Regions from separate parts of the Achromobacter pulmonis genome, predicted to be linked through region 1. Evidence: riboswitches for the same ligand, from Rfam matches in the RefSeq annotation. Region 1 holds a riboswitch; the other holds the start of a gene.
What was found. A riboswitch is a leader RNA that binds a small molecule or an ion and turns the genes downstream of it on or off. The one in region 1 is predicted to bind glycine.
Positions count from the first base shown of each region.

Region 1 (11,821 bases):
TGCTGGACCAGTACGCGCAGATGATCAACCTGCTCGACGACAACCGCCGCTCGTGGCGCGTGGCGGGCAACGAGATCGTGTTCGATCGCGACAGCCTGCTCGACCGCTTCCGCGCCCATCAACTGGCCGTGCGCCAGTTGACCGCGGAACGCGCGCGGCTGGAAGCGCAGCAATTCGACAGCCTGATGTCGGCGCTGCGCTGACGCGGACGGCGCGGCGGCGCGGCCCGGAACATTCGTTCAGAATGGCTTGACCACCACCAGCGTCACGATCACCGCCGCCGCGATCACGGTGAACGGCGCGTACAGGTCCACCAACGGCGCGCGCCGGGCGCTGCCTTGCGCCTGGCGCCGCAGCGCCGCGCTCTGCACCCCGAGCAAGGCCGACAGCGTCAGCGCCAGCGCGATCTTGATCCAGATCCAGGTCATGGCGAACCAGCCGAACGTCACCGCCAGATGCAACCCGACCAGCCAGGCCAGCACCATCGCCGGCGTGGTCACGCACAGGGTCCAGCGGCGCAGCGCGCCCAGCATCTTGCGTTCCTTGGGCGCCTCGTCGCTGTCGGGCGGTTGCGACGACAGCAGGAACAGCGACACGAACAGGGAGCCGCACAGCCAGGCAACCACGGCGGCGACATGCAGCATTTTGAGAAGTTGGTAGGTCATGCGCGCGATTATCGCCCGAGCGGCGCGCATCAGCGCTGAACCGCCCGCCTGAGTTTGCGCGATGGCAAAGGCCGCGCCCGGCATCGGGACATCACGGCGTCTGCCCGACAGGCGCGCGGGCCGGCGCGGCCGGCGCCGGGACAACCCGCGTGGCGCGCTCGCCCTCTTCCCGCGCCAGGCTGCGGCGGTACTTGCCGCAACCGGCCGCCAGCAGGCCGATGCATGCCAGCGTGGCCACGCCGATCAGCAGTGACATGGAATGCCCGACCGCCGCCGGATTGTGGAACACCCGATCGGTCAACAGCGCCACCGCCGTGGTGCCCAGGCCCAGCCCGACCAGGTTGGAGATCAGCAGGAACAGCGCCGATACCTGGGCCCGCAGTTGGTTGGGCGGCAGGATCTGCATGGCGGCGGTGGAAGTCGGCATGGGAAACGAAGCGAAGAACATCGCAGGCAACAGCAGGCCCACCGACAGCCACAACCCGTCCACCTGGGTAAAGGCCACGGCCGGCAGCGCCATGCCGATCGCGCCGATGACGCCGGCGCGCAGCGGCGCATCGTCATGGCCGCGCCGCGCCAGCCAGTCCATCAGCCAGCCGCCGCAGAAAACGCCGGCGGTGTTGGCCACCAGCACCACCGTGCCCAGCATGTAGCCCGCCTGCACCGGCGACAGGCCGAACTTGCGCATGTAGAAGGCCGGCGTCCAGCCCAGCAGGCAGAACAGGATCATGGCGTAGAACGAGAACCCCAGGTAATGACAGCAGAAGGTGCCGCGATGGTGGCCCAGGAAGCGGAACACGTCGCCAGCCGCCGGTTTCCGCACACCGCCGCCGGCATCGTGGCGCAGGCCCTTGCGCTGCGGGTCGCGCACGGTCAGCAGGATCAGCAACGCCACCAGCACGCCCGGCAGGCCGACGATGAAAAACGTCACTTGCCATGGCCGCAGCGCGCCCACCCCGGGCACATGCACACTGTCGACGCTCTTGAGCAGGTCGATGACGTAGCCGCCGATCAGGAACGCCAGGCCGCCGCCAATGAACGAGCCGATCGAATAAATGCCGACCGCGCGGCCAAGCTTATGGCGCGGGAACATGTCGCTGAGCATGGAATAGGTGGCCGGCGACAGCGCGGCCTCGCCCACGCCCACGCCGATGCGCGCCAGGAACATCTGGCCGAAGCTCTTCGACAGGCCGCAGGCGGCGGTCGCCAGGCTCCAGAAGGCCACGCCGATGGCGATGATGCGGGGCCGCGACCAGCGGTCGGCCAAGAGCGCGATGGGAATGCCCATGAAGGCATAGAACAGCGAAAAAGCCAGCCCGTGCAGCAGGCTGAACTGGGTGTCCGAGAGCTGCAGGTCGCGCTTGATGGGCTCGATCATCAGGGCCAGGATCTGCCGGTCGACGAACGAAAATATGTACGCTAGCATGCAGATCAGGACGACATACCACTCATAGGCATAGCGCTTTTGCACCGCGTCGGTTCCGGTATCGCCCGTCATGTTTTTCCCTTGTATCGCAATGGGATCGCGCCGGCCGCGTCGAGGCGGCGGCGGCGTCCCGCTGTCTGGTTCGCCATTCCGATGGCTGCATCTGTTGTAGGCCTTTGCGCCGGCCGGCTCTATACCGGGCGCGCAACGGCTATTCCCGGGGCGCAGGAAAGCATGTTCCACGATACCTATCCGCTGCAACGCCATTGCCTGTTGAATTCGGGCAATCTCTCCGAGATCACCGACCAGGTCAGCCAGCACCTGTGGTCGCACCGCATGTGCGTGGCGCGCGGCGACCCGCTGCAATCGCGGCTGTACGGCGTGTTCTTCGGCAGCGCCGCGCTGTTCGACCTGCACTATGGCGCCGAGGTCGAGATCGACGCCGGCGACATCGCCCGCTATTACCTGGTGCGCGTCACGCTGCAAGGCGCCGGCCAGGTCACGCTGGGCAAGCGCAGCGCCGCCCTGCGCGAAGGCGGCCTGACCATCTCGTCGCCGTCCGAGCGCAGCATCCTGCGCATCGGCCAGGATTGCCGCAGCCTGATCCTGCGGGTCGAACGGCAAGCGCTGGAACGCCAGTTGCAACAGCTGCTGGAGCGCCCGCTCAAGCAGGCGCTGGTGTTCGACCTGGAGGCCGCGCCCGGCTCGGCCGGCCTGGCGGCGGTGCAGGAAACGCTGGCCTACCTGTGCCGGCTGTATCAGCATCCCGCCATCGAAGGGGTGACGCAGACGCTGGCGGCGGGCTTTTCCGATTACCTCATCTCGCTGCTGCTGATGCAGCTGCCACACAACTACTCCGAGGCGCTGCGCGCCGACCGGCGCCAGCCGCTGCCGCTGCACGTGCGGCGCGCACGCGACTACATCGAAGACCACATCGACGCGCCCATCGCGCTGCCCGAGCTGGCCGCGCATTGCGGCGTGTCGATCCGCACACTACAGAATGGCTTCACGCAATTCCTGCAGCAAAGTCCCAGCGACTACCTGCGCAACCGCCGCCTGGCGCTGGCGCACGCCGCGCTGGCCGAGGCGGGCGACGGCGACAGTGTCACCGACATCCTGCTGCGCTGCGGCGTGACCAGCTTCGGCCATTTCGCCACGCACTACCGCAAACGCTACGGCTGCCTGCCGTCCGACACGCTCAGGCGGCGCCGCGCCCGCGCCTGTTGAGGCGCGCGCCGCGCATTCCCTTGCCGATTCCGTATTCCGCTTGCGCCTGCCGCGCAGTCCGGCGCGCGCGCCGCCGCTAGCATCAAGGCTCTCTCGAAGGAGCTTGATCATGCGTATCGGGGTAATTGGAGGCGGCCACGGCTGCTACGCGGCGGCCGCCGACCTGGCGGAAAAAGGGCATCAGGTGCGGCTGTGGCGCCGCGATGCGGCGGCATTCGACAGCCTGCGCCGCGCCGGCGCCCTGGCCGTCACCGACTATCGCGGCACCCGCCATATCGCCTTGGGCGAAGCGCCCGGCCAGATCGAACTGGCGGCCGGCCTGGCCCGCGCCGCCGAAGACGCGCAACTGCTGGTGATTCCATTGCCATCCACCGCGCACGCGGCGCTGGCGCCCGAGCTGGCGCCGCACCTGCGCGACGGCCAGGTGGTATTCCTGCCTCCCGGCACCTTCGGCAGCTACCTGTTCGCCCGCGCCCTGCGCGACGCCGGCAATCCGGCCGAGGTCGCCTTCGCCGAGACCGGCACCCTGCCCTACCTGGCGCGCAAGCATGGCGACCGGGTCGTCATCAGCGCCTACGCCACGCGCCTGCCCACCGGGGTATTTCCGAGCCGGCTGGCCGGCCCGGCGTTGGAGACGCTGGCGCAGGCCTATCCCAGCATCGAGCCGGTCGAGGACGCGCTGTCCGGCGCCCTGATGAACGCCGGCCCGGTGATCCATCCGCCGCTGATCCTGATGAACGCCGGTCCGCTCGAACACTTCGAGCGCTGGGACATCCACAACGAAGGCACGCAGCCGTCGATCCGGCGCGTGACCGACGCCCTGGACGCCGAGCGCATCGCCATCCGCGCGGCGCTGGGCTACGCCGCGCCGCACTTCCCGCTGGCCGACCACTACGCCAGCGCGGGCGATGAGTGGATGTACGGCCGCGGCGCCCACGGCAAACTGACCGACAGCGGCGACTGGCGCGAGGCCATCGATCTGGCCACGCACCGCTACATGCTGGAGGACACGCGCCTGGGCCTGTCGTTGCTGGTGTCACTGGGACGCTGGGCCGGCGTACCCACGCCGGTGGCGCTAGGCCTGTTGAACGTGGCCGCTGCCGTGACCGGCCGCGACCTGTACGCCGAGGGCCGCACATTGGAGTCGCTGGGGCTGGCGCAGTTCTCGCGCGACACGATGGCCGCGCTGCTGGCCCGGGGGGTATGAGCATGGACGGGACCTTGTGCGTGGCCGGCGCCGGCCGCATGGGCATCGGCATCACGCTGTCGTACATCCATGCGGGGCTGGACGTGACGCTGATCGACATCAAGCCGCGCGCCGCCCGCGCCGAGTATTTCGCCGCGGTGCAGGGCGGACTGCGGCGCGAAATGGCTACGCTGACGCGGCTGGGGCTGCTGGACGCGGCCCAGGCGGAAACCGCGCTGGGCCGGGTGCGGCTGGTCGCGCGCGACGAGGCGGCCGGCGATCTGGCCCGCGCCCGCGTGGTGTTCGAGGCCGTGCCCGAACAGCTGGACGTCAAGCGCGAGACCTTCGACTGGCTCGGCCGCGTCTGCGCGGCCGACAGCGTGATCGCCTCCACCACCTCGACTTTTCTCGTCACCGAGCTGGCCGGCATGGTGCCCGAGCCGGGGCGCTTCCTGAACGCGCACTGGCTCAATCCCGCCTGCCTGATCCCGCTGGTGGAAGTGAGCCCCGGCCCGCGCACCACCGCGGCTGCCTTGCAGGACCTGCTGGCGGTGTTGCGCCTGGCCGGCAAGACGCCGGTGCAGTGCGCGCCCGCCGCCGGCTACATCGTGCCGCGCATCCAGGCGCTGGCCATGAACGAGGCGGCGCGCATGGTCGAGGAAGGCGTGGCCAGCGCCGAGGACATCGACACCGCCGTGCGGCTGGGCTTCGGCCTGCGCTTCTCGGTGTTGGGCCTGCTGGAGTTCATCGACTGGGGCGGCGGCGACATTCTCTACTATGCCTCGCGCTACCTGTCGGGCGCGCTCGACGCGCGTTTCGCGGCGCCGCCCATCATCGAGCGCAACATGGAACAGGGCCGCAACGGCCTGCGCGAAGGGCAAGGCTTCTACGACTATGCCGGCGTGGATGTGGAGGCGTACAAGCTGCGGCGGCTGGGCGAGCTGTGCGCGCGGCTGGAGATCATGGGGTTGCTGCCGACCTTCGATGGCGCCAAGGCGGCCGCCGCATCCTGAAGGGCGGCCGGCGCCTCGGGTCCGTGGCGTTCAGGGCGCCAGCGTCTTCAACACCTGAAGCGCCAGCCGCACCCGCGCCTCGTTGGGATAGTTGCGGTTGGCCAGGATCACGATGCCGAGCTTGCGCGCCGGCACGAACGCCACGTAGGCGCCGAAGCCATTGGTGGCGCCGGTCTTGTTGATCCACGCTGCCTGCTGCGGCGCCAGCGGCGGCCGCAGCGCCTTGACCGGCAGGGTCTCGAACGCGACCTGGGCGGAATTGCCGTGCACCAGGTCGTCGACCGACACCGGATAGCGGTACTGCTCCCAGATCAGATCCTGCGTCATCGCGCCCAACTGGTAGTAGCCGGTGTGGGTGGCGGCGATCGCGCGCCCCAGCGTGGCGTCGACCGGCGCGGTGCCCAGGTTGATCTCGACGAAATGCAGCATGTCGCGGGCGCTGGACTTCACGCCATAAGCCTCGTTGGCCAGCACGCCGGGATTCACGCGCACCGGCGCGTCCTGCTTGTCGTAGCCCTGGGCGTAGTCAGCCATTTTTCGTGGCGGCACCTCCAGGTAGGTGTCGCGCAGACCCAGCTTGGGAAGCAGATCCTGCTCCAGCGCCGCGACGTAGGGCTGGCCCAATGCCCTCGCGGCCACCACGCCCAGCATGCCGATGCTGGGGTTGGCGTAGGTGCGCTTGGTGCCAGGCGCATACCGCGGCGTCCAGGCCTTGAGGTAGTCCATCAGTTGCGCCGTGTTCTGCACCGCGCCCGGCACTTGCAGGGGAAAGCCGCCGGCGGTGTGCGTGGCCAGGTTTACCAGCGTCAGCCTGGCGAATTCGCTGCCTTGCAGTTCGGGCAGCCATTTGGCGGGGCTGTCGTCCAGCGACAGACGGCCGCTGGCCTGCGCGTAGGCGGCCAGCGTGACGGTGAAGGTCTTGCTGATCGATCCCAGCTCGAACAGGGTGTCGCTGGAGACCGCGCGGCGCGGCTGGCGCGAGGCGTCGCCATAGTTGAAGAAGCGCTGCTCGCCGTTGTGGCTGACGCCGATGGCCATGCCGGCGATGCCGTACTGGCGCATGACCTCGGCGACGGCGGCGTCGACGGCAGCCGTGGCACGATCGGCCTTGGCGGGCATACCGGCTACGGGCGTACCGGCTACGGGCGTACCGGCCCTGGACGGCGCGGTGGCCGGGGAAGCCGTGGCTGGCGCCGCCAGCATGGCGGCCGGCGCCAGGGCCATCACCAGGGCGGAAATCAACAGGGAAATGCGGGGCGTTGCCGGAGCGCGCATGCGGGATCGTCCTATCGCTGGGGCCGGCCCGTGCCGGCGGAGTCGGCGCCCAGTGTAGAGCCAATCCCGCACCACCCTGGTATTAACCCTGGGTCCCGCGCGCGACGGATTTTGGCTATCCTCACCTCGTCGATTCAAAACCCCGCAGAAGAGTCCCGCCCCGTGGCGGGCGCCGACGGAGCAACCGCCCCGGAAACTCTCAGGCAACAGGACTGCGCGGTCTAGACAATCTGGAGAGAGGCGCCTGGCGCCCACCGAAGGGGAACCCGCGCCGCCGCGCCCGGGTGAAGCTCTCAGGTACAGAGACAGATGGGGTGCCACGATCATCGGGTCGTGGCCACGCCATCTGGAGCCATCATGCCCCGCATCGCCATCATCGGCGCCGGTATCACCGGCGTCACGTCCGCCTATGCCTTGAGCAAACTGGGCTACGACGTCACCGTCTACGACCGCCAGCGCTATCCCGCCATGGAGACTTCCTACGCCAACGGCGGCCAGTTGTCCGCCAGCAATGCCGAGGTCTGGAACAGCGCCGCCACCATCATGAAGGGCCTGCGCTGGCTCGGCCGCCATGACGCGCCGCTGCTGCTGAACCCGCGCCCGAGCTGGCACAAGTATTCGTGGCTGGTGCAGTTCATGGGGCAGATCCGCAACTACCGCCAGAACACCATCGCCACCACGCGCATGGCGATCGAGGCGCGCCGGCACCTGTATGCCATGGCCGAGGAAGAAGGCATCGATTTCGACCTGGAGCGCCGCGGCATCCTGCACATCTACCACGACGCCGCCAGCTTCGAGACCGCGCGCCGCGCCAATGCGTTGCTGCGCGAAGGCGGGCTGGATCGGCACGCGGTCACGCCGCAGGAAATCCGCGCCATCGAGCCCACGCTGCGCACGCCCTGCCACGGCGGCTTCTACACGCCGTCCGACGCCACCGGCGACATCCACAAGTTCACCAGTGGGCTGGCGCGAGCCTGCGTGCGCCGCGGCGTGCAGTTCGAGCAGGACGCCGACATCCGCGCCATCAGCCGCGACGGCCGGCCCTACGTGCTGGACGTCGCGCGCGAGGACGGCACGCGGCGCGAGCCGCACGAGACCGACGCCATCGTGATCTGCGCCGGCGCCGCCAGCCGCCGGTTCGCCAGGCAGTTGGGCGACCGGCTGAACATCTATCCGGTCAAGGGCTATTCGATCAGCGTGCACCTGGATGACGCCGATAGCCAGGCCGCCGCGCCCAGCGTGAGCCTGCTGGACGAGGCCGCCAAGATCGTCACCAGCCGCCTGGGCGACCGCTTCCGCGTGGCCGGCACCGCCGAGTTCAACGGTTTCAACCTCGACATCCGCGCCGAACGCATCCAGCCGCTGGTGGACTGGACCCGCCGCCACTTTCCCGGCGTACGCACCGCGCGCGTGGTGCCGTGGTGCGGTCTGCGGCCGATGATGCCCGACATGATGCCGCGCGTGGGACCAGGCAAGCGGCCGGGCGTGTTCTACAACACCGGCCACGGGCACCTGGGTTGGACGCTGTCGGCGGCAACGGCGCAGATGCTGGCGGTGAGCGTGCGGGACGGCGTGGGACGGTCTTGAACCTGTTCCATGAGGCGATCGGCGCAACGGCGTACGCACACCTCGTTTGCGTCCATCGCCAGGACGTCACGTCCTAGCCGGCGCGCAGGCCAATGCGCCCCATCATCAGGCGCCATTTGTCGCTGGCGTGCCCCGCGGGTCAGGCGCTGGCAAGATGCTGCGCCGCTTGCCGCAGCCAGGTCCGCAAAGCCACCAGGCGCCGATCATCGGCGCTGCCCTCCGGGTACACCAGGTAATACGCGAAATCCGGCGCCATGCCGACCTCGCGGTCGAACAGCCTGACCAGCCGTCCGCTGGCCAGGTCGGCTTCGATCAGGGCCGGTTCCAGCAGGGCCACGGCGCTGCCGTCCAGCGCCGCCTGCGCCACGTGGCTGGAATCCGGAAAGGCCAAGCTGCGGCCATCGTCGAAGCCGGCAACGCCGGCTGCGGCCATCCAGGCTTTCCAATCGGGCCAGGCCATGCCGTCGACCACGCAGTCGATATGGCACAAGGGATAGTGCGCCAGGTCTTGCGGCGCGGCGATGGCCGGGCCGCTGGCGAGCAAGGCGGGGCTGGCGACCGGCGCCAGCGTCGTGGCGAACAGGCGGTCGGCCCGCGCCCCCGGGTAGCGGCCGGCGCCGAAGCGGATGGCGGCGTCGATGTCGTCGGCCTCGAAATCGCGTACCTGTTCGCTGATGTCGAAGCTCAGCTCCAGCTCCGGATGCGCGGCGCGCCAGCGCGCCAGGCGCGGCAGCAGCCAGTGGGTGGCGAAACGCGCCTCCAGCGACAGGCGCAGGTGGCCGGGGCCGCGCGCCATGCGGCGGGCGCGGCCGACGGCGCGCCGCAGGCCGTCGAGCGCGTCGGTGGCGGCCCGCAGCAGTTCCGCGCCGGCGGGCGTCAGCTGGATGCTGCGGCTGGTGCGGGTGAACAGCACCAGGCCGAGCTGGTCCTCGATTTCCTTGATCTGGTAACTGACCGCGGCGGGGGTCAGGCCGACCTCGTCCGCCGCGCGGGTGAAGTTCAGCAGGCGGCCGGCGGCCTCGAAAGTGCGCAGCGCGCGCGTGCCGGGCAGCATGCGGGTGGAGGTCATGATCTTCAAGCCGGATTTGATGATCAGGCGACCATAGCGTGGCGCGACGTTGGGGTCAACGCGGCGTCAATGCGCCAGCAGGCGCGGCAGCGACGACGCCAGCAGCGTCAGCCCCGAACACGTCAGCAGCCCCAGCACCAGCCGCCGGAACGTGACTTCCGAGATCCCGATGTACAGGCGCGTGCCCAGCAGCGTGGGAATCAGCATGGCCGGCGCCACCACCGCGAACATGGGCGCCATGTCGCGCGTGACGATGCCGGTGGCCAGGTAGGTGGCCATGGTCACGGCCAGCATCGACAGGTTGAAGTTCTGGATCACGGCACGCTGCGTGTCCTTGTTGAAGCCGCGCAAGGTGCACCAAAGCGTGGGCACGCTGCCAGCGAAGCCGCCGATGCCGCCCAGCACGCCGCCCACCAGGCCGACCGCGCCGTCGCCCCAGCGGTTGCCGCCGATGCGCGGCAGCCGCTGCGCCATCAGCATCACCGGACACCACAGCGCCAGCAGCGCGCCCAGCACCACCTTGAACCAGTCCATGTCCAGGTGCGGCAGGATCCGCACCCCCAGCGGAATGCCGGCCAGCCCGCCCAGCAGAAAGGGCCACAGCAGCGCCCAGTTGAAGCCGCGCCGCACCGAGAACACCGCCAGCAGCTGGCCGGTGAGCGCGCCGAACACGGCCAGCGCCGCCGCCAGCCGCGGGTCCAGCACCCAGGCCCAGAACGACATGGACACCATGCCGAAAGCAAAGCCCGACAGGCCTTGCACGAACCCCGCCACGGCCGCGCCGATGGCGACTATCCATACCGCATCCATTGCCCTGCGTCTCCTTGTGGTCGCGTCCGCTGGCGGGCCGTTCGGCCCGCCGGGATCTCGTGACGGCAGATTCTAGGCGCGCGCCGCGATGGCCCTATTTGAAGTGCTGATGCCGCGATAGGTTTTCGGTGATGGCGGCAAGGTTCACAGGAAGATCGTGCCGCGCAGGTACAGCGCGGCCTGGCCGCTGATGATGACGCGGCCGTTGTCGCGTAACTCACAGCGCAGTTGGCCCTTGCGCGCCCCGCCCTGCTCGGCGGAGAGCCGCGTCTTGCCCAGCCGCTCGCCCCAGTACGGCGCCAGCGAGGTATGCGCCGACCCCGTGACCGGGTCTTCGTTGACGCCGACGCGCGGGCCGAACCAGCGCGACACGAAGTCGTAGCGGGAGGACGGCGCCGTCACCGCCACCCCGCGCACGTCGAACTTCGCCAGCGCGGCGAAGTCCGGCGCGAGGCCGTCGATCAGGCTTTCGTCGTCGATCACCACCAGGTAGTCGTCGCTGCGGTACAGGGCGCGCGCCGCCGGCAGGCCCAGCGCCGGCAACAGGCCGTCGGGAATGGCTTCGGCCACCGGCTGTTTGGCGGGAAAGTCCATCGCCAGCCCGTCACCGGCGCGGCTGACCCGCAGTTCGCCGCTGCGGGTGGCAAAGCGCAGCACCTCTTCTTTGGCGCCCAGTTGCTCGAACAGCACCCAGGCGGCCGCCAGGGTCGCGTGGCCGCACAGGTCGACCTCGACCGCTGGCGTGAACCAGCGCAGCTCGTGGATGTCGCCGCGGCGCACGACGTAGGCGGTCTCGGACAGGTTGTTCTCTTCGGCGATGCGTTGCAGCGTGGCGTCCGGCAGCCACGCCGCCAGCGGCACCACGGCGGCGGGGTTGCCGCCGAAGGGCGCGGCGGAAAAGGCGTCTACCTGGTAGAGATCGAGTTGCGGCATGCGGAATCCTGGAAACGAGCGGGTATGAGCGGCGGCTCGGCGCCGCCATGCCGCATTTTGCTACGAAACGCCGGCGACTTCCCGCAGCAGCGCCTCCAGGCGGTCCAGGTCCGCCTCCTGGCGCGCGCTGTATCCGATCACCACGCCCGTCGGCCAGGATACGCACCGGCAGAATTCCGCGACCGGCTGCAGGCCCAGGCCCAGCGTGCGCGCCCGCGCCAGCAAGGCCGCCACGTCGATGCCGGGCGGCGGCCACCACACCAGGTGAAAGCCCGCCTGTTCGCCGCTGACGCGCAGCGGCGCCGCGCCCACCGCCTGGCGCAACATGCGCAGCACCCGGTCGCGCCGCTGCGCGTAGACCGGCCGCGCCCGCCGCACGTGGCGCGCAAAGCCGCCGTCCTCCAGGAACGCCGCCAGCGTCATCTGCTCGACGATGCTGCTGGAGCGCCCCGTCAGGTAACGGGCGCGGGCGAAGTCCGCCACCAGCGGCCGGGGCAGCACCGCATAGCCGATGCGCAGGGCGTTGAACAGGGTCTTGTTGAAGCTGCCGCAGTGGATCACGCGGTCGGCGCGGTCCAGGCTTTTCAGGGCCGCCAGCGGGGCGCCGTCGTAGTTGAATTCGCTGTCGTA
Region 1 is NZ_JAIFOT010000001.1:3,928,819-3,940,639, reverse strand. It holds gene K2W61_RS18125 (hypothetical protein) at 1-203, shown strand, start outside; gene K2W61_RS18120 (CopD family protein) at 240-665, opposite strand; gene K2W61_RS18115 (spinster family MFS transporter) at 757-2,163, opposite strand; gene K2W61_RS18110 (AraC-like ligand-binding domain-containing protein) at 2,326-3,318, shown strand; gene K2W61_RS18105 (NAD/NADP-dependent octopine/nopaline dehydrogenase family protein) at 3,428-4,525, shown strand; gene K2W61_RS18100 (3-hydroxybutyryl-CoA dehydrogenase) at 4,528-5,517, shown strand; gene ampC (class C beta-lactamase) at 5,548-6,792, opposite strand; glycine riboswitch at 6,928-7,017, shown strand; glycine riboswitch at 7,019-7,105, shown strand; gene K2W61_RS18090 (D-amino acid dehydrogenase) at 7,150-8,379, shown strand; gene K2W61_RS18085 (LysR substrate-binding domain-containing protein) at 8,519-9,448, opposite strand; gene K2W61_RS18080 (sulfite exporter TauE/SafE family protein) at 9,515-10,258, opposite strand; gene K2W61_RS18075 (PhzF family phenazine biosynthesis protein) at 10,403-11,191, opposite strand; gene pdxR (MocR-like pyridoxine biosynthesis transcription factor PdxR) at 11,252-11,821, opposite strand, start outside.

Region 2 (11,821 bases), 1.4 Mb from region 1:
CACGGCAAGCATCACCAGGCCTACGTCAACAACCTGAATGCCGCGCTGGAGGGCGCCGGCATCGCCGCCGACGAGCCGGTCGACGCGCTGGTGGCGCGCATCGACCAACTGCCCGAGGCCATCCGCGGCGCGGTACGCAATAACGGGGGCGGCCACGCCAACCACAGCCTGTTCTGGTCGGTGATGTCGCCGCGCGGCGGTGGCGAGCCGGACGGCGCGCTGGCCCGCGCCATCGACACCGAACTGGGCGGCCTGGCCGCCTTCCGCAACGCCTTCACCCAGGCCGCGCTGACGCGCTTCGGCAGCGGCTGGGCCTGGCTGAGCGTGACGCCGGGCGGCAAGCTGGCGGTCGAGAGCAGCGCCAACCAGGACAGCCCGCTGATGCAGGGCAATACGCCGATCCTGGGGCTGGACGTGTGGGAACACGCTTACTACCTGAAGTACCAGAACCGTCGGCCGGAATACATCGGCGCCTTCTACAATGTGATCGATTGGCCCGAGGTGGCGCGCCGCTACGCCGCCGCCGTGGGCTGAGCCGGCATTGCGCGGAGGCAGCGGTCCATGAATACCTTCAGCCGTCATCGCATCCGGCCCGCGGCCACCAGCGTCAGTGTCTGGACGCTGGCGGTGCTGGTCGCCTGCCTGGGCCTGTATCAGATGTGGGTCTACTTCAACGGGCACGCGCCGCACGTGGCCGACGCGCTGCTGGGCGGCATGGTGGCCGCTGGCGCCACCGCGGCGGGTACGCTGCCGATCCTGTTCGCGCGCACCATTCCACAGAAAGTGCAGGACGGCATGTTCGGCTTCGGCGCCGGCGTGATGCTGGCGGCCAGCGCCTTCTCGCTGGTGGCGCCGGGCATCGCGGCGGCCGAATCGCAGGGCGCCGGCCCGTGGGGCGCGGGCCTGACGGTGGGCGCCGCCATCCTGTTGGGCGCGGCGGCGCTGCTGCTGATGGACCGGCTGCTGCCGCACGAACACTTCATCAAGGGCCGCGAGGGCATCGAAGCGCACCGCCTGCGCCGCACCTGGCTGTTCGTCTTCGCCATTACGCTGCACAACCTGCCCGAGGGGTTGGCCATTGGCGTCGGTTACGCCGGCAACGATCCGCTGCGCGGCACCGCGCTGGCCACCGGCATCGCGATCCAGGATATTCCCGAAGGGCTGGTGGTGGCGGTGGCGCTGATCGCGGCCGGCTACAAGCGCGCGTTCGCGGTGGCGCTGGGCATGCTGTCCGGGCTGGTCGAACCGGTCGGCGCGGTGCTGGGCGCGGCGGTGGTGGGCTGGTCGGCCGCCTTGTTGCCGTGGGGGCTGGGCTTTGCCGCCGGCGCCATGCTGTTCGTGATCAGCCACGAGATCATTCCCGAATCGCACCGCAAGGGGCACGAGGTCTACGCCACCTGCGGCCTGATGCTGGGCTTCGTGCTGATGATGCTGCTGGATACGGCGTTGGGCTGAAGCCCATGGCGGGCGGCGGCCGTCCGGTGGCCGCCGATCAACAACGCGGCGGCGTTTCGCGGTATGCTTTCGGCGCTGTCACGCATGTTGCGGGAGAGAGCGGCCGTTCACCCGGTCGCCGCCGAAGGCGCAATTCGCCCGGAATCGCTCAGGTATCCCATACCGCGCATGTTTGCCCTGTCCCGGTTTTCACCGCGTGGACGCGGCAAAGCAGCACTCTGGAGAGACCTGGCGCCGCAACCCATCAGGGCATCGCGCGCAGACCAGGCGCCGAAGGTGCAAACCCGCCACGCGGGGCAACTCTCAGGCAAAAGGACAGAGGGGCGGAAAATTCAGCCGTTGGGCGGGCATCTGTCCCCTGGCGGCATTCCGTAACCCTGGCCCCGCAGCCGCTCCGGAGTACCCGCGCATGTCCGCACCCCTCAAACGCACCCCGCTGGCCGACGAACACATCGCCGCCGGCGCCCGCATGGTCGATTTCGGCGGCTGGGATATGCCCCTGGCCTACGGCTCGCAACTGGAAGAGCACCACGCGGTGCGCCAGGATGCCGGCATGTTCGACGTCTCGCACATGCTCAACGCCGACATCGTCGGCCCCGATGCCTACGCCTTCCTGCAGCGGCTGGTGGCCAATGACGTGGCCAAGCTGACCGTGCCCGGCAAGGCGCTCTACACCTGCATGCTGAACCCGCAGGGCGGCGTTATCGACGACCTGATCGTGTATTTCTTCGCCGCCGACCAATGGCGCGTGGTGGTCAATGCCGGCACCGCCGACAAGGACATGGCCTGGATGCAGCGCGTCAAGCAGGCCGGCAAGTTCGACGTCACCATCACGCCGCGCCGCGACCTGGCCATGATCGCCGTGCAGGGCCCCAATGCCCGCGCCAAGGTCTGGGCCGCGCGTCCGGCCTGGCAGGCGGCCAGCGAGCCGCTGACCCCGTTCGTGGCCGCCCGCGTCGGCGACGACATCCTGGTGGCGCGCACCGGCTACACCGGCGAAGACGGCTTCGAAATCGTGTTGCCCGCCGCCGAGGCAGTGCAGTTGTGGCGCGACCTGGCGGCCCAGGGCGTGCGTCCGGCCGGCCTGGGCGCGCGCGACACGCTGCGCCTGGAAGCGGGCATGAACCTGTACGGCCAGGACATGGACGAACTGACCCAGCCGGGCGAAGCCGCGCTGACCTGGACGGTGTCGCTGAAGAACCCCGAGCGCCGCTTCATCGGCCGCGACGCGCTGGAACAATTCGCCACCCCGGCCGCCTTTGTCGGCCTGAAGCTGCAGGAGCGCGGCGTGATGCGCGCCCACATGGCGGTGCGCACCAAGCACGGCATGGGCGAGCTCACCAGCGGCACCATGTCGCCGACGCTTGGCGTGTCGATCGGTTTTGCCCGCCTGCCGCAAGGCGTGGCCGCCGGCGATACGGTCGAAGTCGACATCCGCGGCAAGTGGGTGCCCGCCCTGGTCTGCAAGCTGCCGTTTGTCCGTAACGGCAAAGCCGTCGAACACTCGTAAACTCGAAGCTTCGCGCTGGCGGCCGGCCCCCTGGGGCCGCGGCCGCGGGCGCGAGGCGCGCAACACTTTTTCTCCATCCGAATCCCCCCAGGAGCTCCCATGAGTCTGCCCACCGATCGCAAGTACACCGAGTCCCATGAATGGGTCAAAGCCGAAGGCGACGTGTTCGTCGTCGGCATCACCGATACCGCCCAGGACCAGCTGGGTGACCTGGTCTTCGTCGGCGACGTCAAGGTCGGCGCCAAGCTGAACGCGGGCGAGACCGCCGGCGTGGTCGAGTCGGTCAAGGCCGCTTCGGACATCTACGCGCCCGTGGCCGGCGAAATCGTCGCGTTCAACGACGAACTCGAAAGCAACCCCAACCTGATCAACGAATCGGCCTTCACCGCCTGGATCTTCAAGATCAAGCCGGTCAACGCCGCCGATGCCGACAAGCTGCTGGACGCGGCCGGCTACGAAGCCGTCGCCAACGGCTAAGCCCGTCGGGGCGGGCGCGGCGCTGGCGCCGCCGCCCGCCCATGCATCACCGTCCGTCCCTCCGACGACACCGCCATCCCGAGATCCCTCCCATGTCGCGCGCCCTAGACACCCACACCGACTTCATTCCCCGCCACATCGGCCCCTCCGACGCCGACCAGGCCGCCATGCTCGCCGCGATCGGCAGCCCCAGCCTGGACGCCCTGATCGAAGAAGTCGTGCCGCCCAAGATCCGCAGCCAGGCGCCGCTGGCGCTGCCGCCGTCGCGCAGCGAAGCCGACGTGCTGGCCGAACTGAAGCAGATCGCCGGCCGCAACAAGGTCTTCCGCAATTACATCGGCCAGGGGTACTACGGCACGCAGACGCCCAATGTGGTGTTGCGCAACATTCTCGAGAATCCCGCCTGGTACACGGCCTACACGCCGTACCAGCCCGAGATCTCGCAGGGCCGCCTGGAGGCCCTGCTGAACTACCAGACCATGGTCGCCGACCTGACCGGGCTGGACATCTCCAACGCCTCGCTGCTCGATGAAAGCACCGCCGCCGCCGAAGCCATGACGCTGGCGCGCCGCAGCGCCAAGTCGCAGAGCCCGGTGTTCTTCATCTCGCGCCACGTGCATCCGCAGACCATCGAAGTCGTGCGCACGCGCGCCGAGGGCCTGGGCATCGAGATCGCCGTCGGCGACGAGGCCGACGGCCTGCCGCAATGCTTCGGCGTGCTGCTGCAGTACCCGCACAGCACCGGCTCGGTGGCCGACTACCGCCAGCTGGCCGAGGCCGCCCACGCGCAAGGCGCGGTGGTGGCGGTGGCCACCGACCTGCTGGCGCTGGCGCTGCTGGCCGCGCCGGGCGAGTGGGGCGCGGACATCGCCATCGGCTCGGCCCAGCGCTTCGGCGTGCCGTTCGGTTTCGGCGGCCCGCATGCCGGCTTCATGGCCTGCAAGGACGCCTTCAAGCGCAACATGGCCGGCCGCCTGGTGGGCGTGTCCAAGGACGCCCAGGGCAACCCGGCGATGCGCCTGGCGCTGCAGACGCGCGAACAGCACATCCGCCGCGAGAAGGCCACCTCGAACATCTGCACCGCACAGGTGCTGCTGGCCGTGATGGCCGGCATGTACGCCGTCTGGCACGGCCCGGCCGGCATCCGCCGCATCGCCGAGCGCGTGCAGCGCTACACCGCGATCCTGCGCGCCGAACTCGTCAAGCTCGGCGTCAAGGTCGCCAACGACACCTTCTTCGATACGCTGCTGCTGGAAACCGGCCCGGCCACCCCGGCCATCATTACCGCCGCCGAGTGCGAGCACATCAACCTGCGCCGCATCGACGGCGCGCGCCTGGCCGTGTCGCTGGACGAGACCGTCACCGCCGCCGACCTGCAGGCGCTGGTGAATGTGTTCGCCGCCGGCCTGGAGCGCGATGACGTCGAGCTGGACGTCGACGCGCTCGACGCCCAGGCCGCCGGCGGCATCCCCGCCGCCGTGGCGCGCGAAAGCGCCATCCTGACGCATCCGGTGTTCTCCAGCGTGCAGTCGGAAACCGACATGCTGCGCTACCTGCGCAAGCTGGCCGACAAGGACCTGGCGCTGGACCGCACCATGATCCCGCTGGGCTCGTGCACCATGAAGCTGAACGCCACGGCCGAGATGATTCCCATCACCTGGCCGGAGTTCGCGCTGGTGCACCCGTTCGCGCCCGCCGCGCAGAGCAAGGGCTACGACGAACTGATCACGCGCCTGTCGGCCGCGCTGTGCGAAATCACCGGCTACGACAACATCAGCCTGCAGCCCAACTCGGGCGCGCAGGGCGAATACGCCGGCCTGCTGGCGATTCGTGGTTACCACCAGGCCAACGGCCAGCACCAGCGCAACATCTGCCTGATCCCGTCGTCGGCCCACGGCACCAACCCCGCGTCGGCGCAACTGGCCGGCATGGACGTGGTGGTGGTGGCGTCCGACGCCAACGGCAACGTCGACCTGACCGACCTGCGAGCCAAGATCGAACAGGTCGGCGACAAGCTGGCCGCGCTGATGATCACCTACCCGTCCACGCACGGCGTGTTCGAGGAAGCGGTAACGGAAATCTGCGACCTGGTGCACCAGGCCGGCGGTCAGGTCTACCTGGACGGCGCCAACATGAACGCCATGGTCGGCGTGGCCAAGCCGGGCAAGTTCGGCTCGGACGTGTCGCACCTGAACCTGCACAAGACCTTCTGCATCCCGCACGGCGGCGGCGGCCCCGGTGTCGGTCCGGTCGCGGTGCGCGCGCACCTGGCGCCGTACCTGCCGGGCGTGGTCAACGAGCAGGGCAAGCTGCCCGGCGAGGCCCGCGTCGGCCCGGTCTCGGCCGCGCCGTTCGGCTCGGCCGGCATCCTGCCGATCCCGTTCGTGTACATCGCGCTGATGGGCGCCGACGGCCTGCGCCGCGCCACCGAAGTCGCGATCCTGAACGCCAACTACATCGCCACCCGCCTGCGCGGCCACTACCCGGTGCTGTACGCGGGCCGCAACGGCCGCGTGGCGCACGAGTGCATCCTGGATGTGCGTCCGCTCAAGGAAACCAGCGGCATCAGCGCCGAGGATATCGCCAAGCGCCTGATGGACTACGGCTTCCATGCCCCGACCATGAGCTTCCCGGTGGCCGGCACGCTGATGGTCGAGCCGACCGAATCCGAGGGCGTGGCCGAGCTGGACCGCTTCATCGAGGCGATGATCTCGATCCGCGAGGAAATCGCCCAGATCGAGCGCGGCGAACGTGACCGCGAGGACAACGTCCTGAAGAACGCGCCGCACACCGCGCAGATGCTGCTGGCCGAGGAATGGCTGCACGACTACCCGCGCCAGCAGGCCGCCTACCCGGTGGCATCGCTGCGCGACGCCAAGTACTGGCCGCCGGTGGCGCGCGTGGACAACGCCTACGGCGATCGCAACCTGGTGTGCGCCTGCCTGCCGATCGAAGCCTACGCCTGATGCCGCATGAGGGCCCGTCCTCGTTGGGGGCGGGCCCTTGAGGCCGGCCTCGCGCCAGGCAAAAAAATACCCCCATCGCGAGATGGGGGTATTTGTTTTTGCGCGGCCGCCTTACTTCTTGGCCGGCGCTGCCGTGACGGTGTTGGCGAAGTCCTCGACGATGCTGAAGTAGGTGTTCAGCAGGATCTGCAGGTTCTTCTTGCCGATGCCGCCTTCGGCGTTCATGTCCATCTGCAGCACGGCCTGGTTCTTGTCGTCCAGGTAGGCGCGGGTCCAGCGGTATTCCTGGTTCCAGGCGTTGATGGCCTTGAGCGTGGCCGGCTTCTTGCTGGCGTAGGTGGCGGTGGCCACCAGGTCGTAGCACTTCTCGGAGAAGTCGTTGCACAGGAATTCCAGGCGCAGGTCGGTGGCGCCGGTGTTGGCCGCGTCCAGGATCAGGACCGGACCTTCGTCGCCTTCGATCTGGCGCGTGGCGTAGCCCATGTCTTCGAGCATGCGCACGACCATGTCGACATCGAACTGGTTCACGACATCGGCGTTGCTGGTCGCCGCCATGGCGTCGTCCATGACGCTGGCGTCGGCCGCCGGCCCCGCTTCGTGCTCATCGTCCATGCCTTCAGGCAGGTCTTCCTCGGACATGTCGTCGTGTATTCCGGCCGCGCCCAGCAGGCCCGAGAACATTTCCTCGGCGGGGATCTTCTTGCCGTTCAGGTCGCCCATGCCGTCGGCGAAGTGGAATTTGCCGACGATATTGTCGCCGTCGTTCTTGCCGACGTTGAGCATTTCGGCCATGCCGGACATGTTGCGCACGTTGTCGGCGGCTTCGGCCTCGGCCTTGTCGGCGCTCAAGCCGTTTTTCTTGATGGCGTATTGCACCATCAGATCCTGCACCATGGGCTTGGAGATCACCAGGGTGGCGTCGATCTGCTTGATCGCCTTGATCGCGATTTCCTGCGGCGTGAGGTTCTTGACGTCGGGCGGGTTGGCCAGGTCCAGCCTGAAGTTCAGCTTGCTTTCGCCCTTGGCGGTCTTCCAGCTGATCGGGTCGATGCTGAACGACGGATTGCCGGCCAGGATCTTGCCGGCATTGTCCAGCAGCACCTGGATCTGTTCGTCCTTCAGGCCCTCGTCCTGGGTGTCGGCCATGTACTGGCTGATGAGCTGGTTGTAGGTGTCCGACAGTTGCTTGACCGCGGCGCCGTCCAGGCTGGACAGCTTGATCACGGCCTGGCCATTGCCCAGCGCCACGTCATTGACGGTCAGGTCACCGGTCTGGTAGACGGCTTGGATGTTGATGTTCTTGTCGTCTTCGGCGAGCTTGACGGTGTAGCCGAAGTTGTCGAGCACGACCTTGACGTCGGTGTCCGGCTTGATGACTTCGGCGCGCTGGATCTTGATGCCCGAGTCGCCGACCGACAGGCCGAACTTGCCCATGCGGCTGTCCACGTCCATCGACAGGCCCGACAGCACCATCTTGATGGGGTCGTGGCTCTTGGTGCCGTCCACGGCCAGCGTGTCGGTTTTGGCGCTGGCGGTGATGGCCTGCAGGCCGCGGTCGAAGGTGCCGGTGATTTCCATGCCGCTGAAATCGACCGAGTTGCCGTCATGGTCCACCTTCACCGGCGCGATGCGCGTGGTCGAGGCGGAGTGGCCGCCAAAGCTGACCATGGCGTCGGAGACCAGCGGCGTGACATCCTTGGTCAGTTCGAACACCGGTTTGACGTTGTCGGTCTTGGCCAGCTCGGCATGGACGAAGGCCAGCTTGGGGGCGATGGCGCCGCGCGCCAGGGCGCTCTTGGGGAACGGGCCGTGTTCGATGCGGGTATCGAATTCGATCATGCCGGCGGGCATGTCGTTGGGGGATTTGTCGTTCTTGACGAACGACAGGCCATAGCGCGCCTGGGTCGAGAACAGGCCGCGCTCATACTGGAGCTGGTCGATGCGCAGGCCGAACAGGGGCGTGATCCGGGCCAGCTTCTCATTGGCTTCGGCCAGGCGACGCTGGGTGCTTTCCTCGATACGTTTGCCGGTGTACCACGTGGCGCCCACCCAGCTTCCCGCTCCCACTATGACCACCGCGAGGGTGATTGCTACGCTCTTCTTCATCGTTTTGCTTTGTCGTTGATTGTCGAGTCTTGCCCGAGCGGCGCGACGCCATTGCTTGGCGTGGGCGGCCCGGACGCGTTCATCGGCCTGTCAGGACCCGCGGCGAGTATACCGAGGCGGAATGGTGTCTTGCGGTGCGTGCGGTTACTGAAGATTTCAAAATGAAAGCCGGCGCCCTCGGGCGCCGGCCAGATTGTCGACAAACCGCCCTTAAAGCGGATCGAGCGGGTAGATCGGCCGCCGCACGTGCTTGAAGTCGAGCTGGCCGTAGTCGGAGGTGGTGACGCCGACGCCGGTGCATTCAATGATCTCGGTGGCCATGGCCGAGAAGCCGGCGCGCCAATGGATGCGGCTCTTGAGCACCACGTAGCGCTTTTGCAGCGGATCGATGCCGGCCGACAGCAGGCAATTGATATCGAACGGCTCCTGGTGCCGCGATACCACCACGATCTCGACCCGGCCGGTGTCGATCACCACGGTCAGGCCGGTATCGTTGCGCACGCCGCGGTACATGGGGCCGCGGTTCAGGTAGACGCCGTCGAACACCAGCTTGACCCGGCCGGTCACGGTCAGCGGCTCGCCGGGCCGGTTGATGGCCGGCATGTCGACCTTGCCGCCCAGCGGCAGGGTGATGGTGCTGCCGACGCCGGCCGTGGCGGCCTCGCGCGCCGCCTGCGGGTCGCAGATGGCGTAGAACACCACGTTGTCCAGTTCCTGGCGCAGCACTTCGGCCAGTACCGCCGTGGTGTCCATGGTGCCGCCGGAGCCGGTGTTGTCGTAGTGATCCAGCAGCACCACCGGCCCTTGTTCGATGGCCTTGGCGCGGGCGATGGTGGGCGCCAGCGGTTCGGCGTGGAATACCCACTTGGCGCGGTCGGTCCAGGCGCGGTCCAGCAGCTCGTCTCGGTATTGTTCGGCCTGCGCCAGGTTGGCGTCGGTACAGACCACGGCGCTCAGGCCGGCCTCGCGGATGTCGGCATGCGGAAAGCCGACGAACACCGAGGCCGCCAGCACGCCCTCGGCTTCCAACTGGCGGCAGCGCTCCTGCAGCGACTTGTTGGGGTCGGCATGGGTGCCCTGGCACATGACGTGCGGCAGCATGGGCTTGCTGGCCCAGGTCATTACCGGCTTGATCTCGCCCTTGAGCGTGCGCACGATGACGTTGGCCGCGCGCACGCCGGCCTCGCGGATGTCCACGTGCGGGTAGGTATGGAAGCCGCTGATGACGGTGGCGTTGTCGACGATGTCGGCGTAGATGTTGGCGTGCATGTCCAGCGTCACCGCCACCGGGGTCGTGGCGTCGATCGCGCGCAGGCGGCGCAGCAGGTCGCCCTCGGCGTCTTCCACGCCCTCGGCCACCATGGCGCCGTGCAGGTCCAGCAGGATGGCGTCGTAGCCGCCCTTGCGGACCTCGTCCAGCACCAATTGGCACAGCCGTTCGTGGGTTTCGGCGCTGGCCGGGCCGCTGGGCCAGGATTCGGCCGCCACCGGCACCACGATCTCGGCGCCGACGCGGCGCGCCACGTCGATATAACCGCCCAGGCCGCTGTCGGTGTTCTCGTAGGCCCGGATGGCGCGCTCGCCCGCCAGGATTTCAGGGTTGCCGCGGAAAAAGCGCGCGAGCGGGGTCGGCACGGGCGAAAAGGTATTCGTCTCGTGTTTGATCATTGCCAGAAGCCAACGCATGGAAATTCCTGTGGGTTGCCAAAGGGGAAAGGATCAGGCGGCCTGGGGCGGCTGCGGCCAGGGATGCTGCGCCGGGCGCATGCGCTCCCAGGCGCGGGCCAGGCGCAGCACGCCGAGGTCGTCGAAGCGGGCGCCGGCGATCTGCAGGCCGATCGGCAGGCCGGCCCGGGTGTAGCCGCAATTGACCGAGGCGGCCGGCTGCTCGCTCATGTTGTAGGGCAGCGTGTAGCCGATGTGGTGCATGGTGGTGGCGACGTCGTTGGTGGGCGCTGGCCACTCGGCGTTGTAGGCCACTACCGGCGCCACGGGCGACAGCACGTAGTCGTAGGGTGCGGTGGCGGCGACTGTCCTGGCGCGCACGTTGAGGGTTTCGTAGTAGCTGCGGAACACGTCCTCGCCCGACTGGCCACCGCCGCTTTCGGCCCAGGCGCGGATGAACGGCAGGATCCGGGCGCGGCGTTCTTCCGGCAGGGCGCCCAGGTCGAGCGCCGAGCGGGTGCGCCAGAAGCGGTCGACCCCTTCCAGCATCCCCGGCGTCATCCAGGGGGGCAGCGGCGTGACGATGGCGCCAGCCGCCTCGAAGAGGCGCGCCGCCGCTTCAACGGCGCCGCGGATCTCCGGGTCCAGCGGCAGGCCGCAGCCGGCGTCCAGCTGCAGGCCGATGCGCAGGCCGCGCACGTCGATGTTCAGGTTGAGCCAGTCGAAGTCCTGGAACGGCAGGCTCATGTGGTCGCGCGCGTCGGGCTGCGACAGCACGCCCATCATGAGCGCGGCGTCGGCGACGTCGCGCGTCATGGGGCCGGCGCAGCGGCCCATGAAGGGCGGGTCGATCGGGATGCGGCCCAGGCTGGGCTTGAGCGTGGCGATGCCGCACCAGGCGGCCGGCAGGCGCACCGAGCCGCCGATATCGGTGCCGATGTGCAGCGGGCCGTAGCCCGCCGCCGCGGCCGCGCCGGCGCCGGCGCTGGAGCCGCCGGGGTTCTTGGACAGGTCCCAGGGGTTGCGCGTCAGCGCATGGAAGCTCGACAGGCCGGACGACAGCATGCCGTAGTCGGGCATGGTGGTCTTGCCCAGCACCACGGCGCCGGCCTCGCGCATGCGCGCCGCCGGCGGGGCGTCGGCCGTGGCCGGCGTCAGGTCGGTGGCGGCGGTGCCCAGCGGCACCGGCACGCCGCGCGTGGCGATGTTTTCCTTGATGGTGGCGGGCACGCCGTCCAGCGAGTAACCGCCGCAGGCCAGCGGCTCGCCTTTCATCCAGCGCGCCTCGGAGGCGCGGGCCGAGGCCAGCGCCTGGTCGGGATCGAGCGCATAGGTGGCGTGGATGTGCGGCTCCCAGCGCGCGATGTGATCGAGCACCGAGCGCGTCGCCTCGACCGGCGACAGGGTCTTGTTGCGATAGGCGGCCAGCAGTTCCTGGGCCGAGAGTTCATGCGGTTGCGACATGGCGGATTCCAATTGCGGGGGATGCCTGGGTGTTACGTGGGCGCTCTCAGGCGGCGGGGGCTGCCAGTCCGGCCGCCACGGGCCGGAAATTGCGGAAGTCCCAGTCGCGCCCGGGCGCCGCGTCGATCAGGGCGCGGGTGTATTCGTGGCGGGGGTCGGTCAGCACGGCCTGCGCGGC
Region 2 is NZ_JAIFOT010000001.1:2,556,522-2,568,342, forward strand. It holds gene K2W61_RS11755 (superoxide dismutase) at 1-534, shown strand, start outside; gene K2W61_RS11760 (ZIP family metal transporter) at 562-1,455, shown strand; glycine riboswitch at 1,536-1,630, shown strand; glycine riboswitch at 1,664-1,784, shown strand; gene gcvT (glycine cleavage system aminomethyltransferase GcvT) at 1,865-2,965, shown strand; gene gcvH (glycine cleavage system protein GcvH) at 3,065-3,442, shown strand; gene gcvP (aminomethyl-transferring glycine dehydrogenase) at 3,535-6,408, shown strand; gene K2W61_RS11780 (DUF945 family protein) at 6,520-8,514, opposite strand; gene K2W61_RS11785 (M81 family metallopeptidase) at 8,725-10,200, opposite strand; gene K2W61_RS11790 (amidase) at 10,234-11,643, opposite strand; gene K2W61_RS11795 (ABC transporter ATP-binding protein) at 11,690-11,821, opposite strand, start outside.
Region 2: another riboswitch for glycine. It lies ahead of gcvT (glycine cleavage system aminomethyltransferase GcvT); the one in region 1 lies ahead of K2W61_RS18090 (D-amino acid dehydrogenase).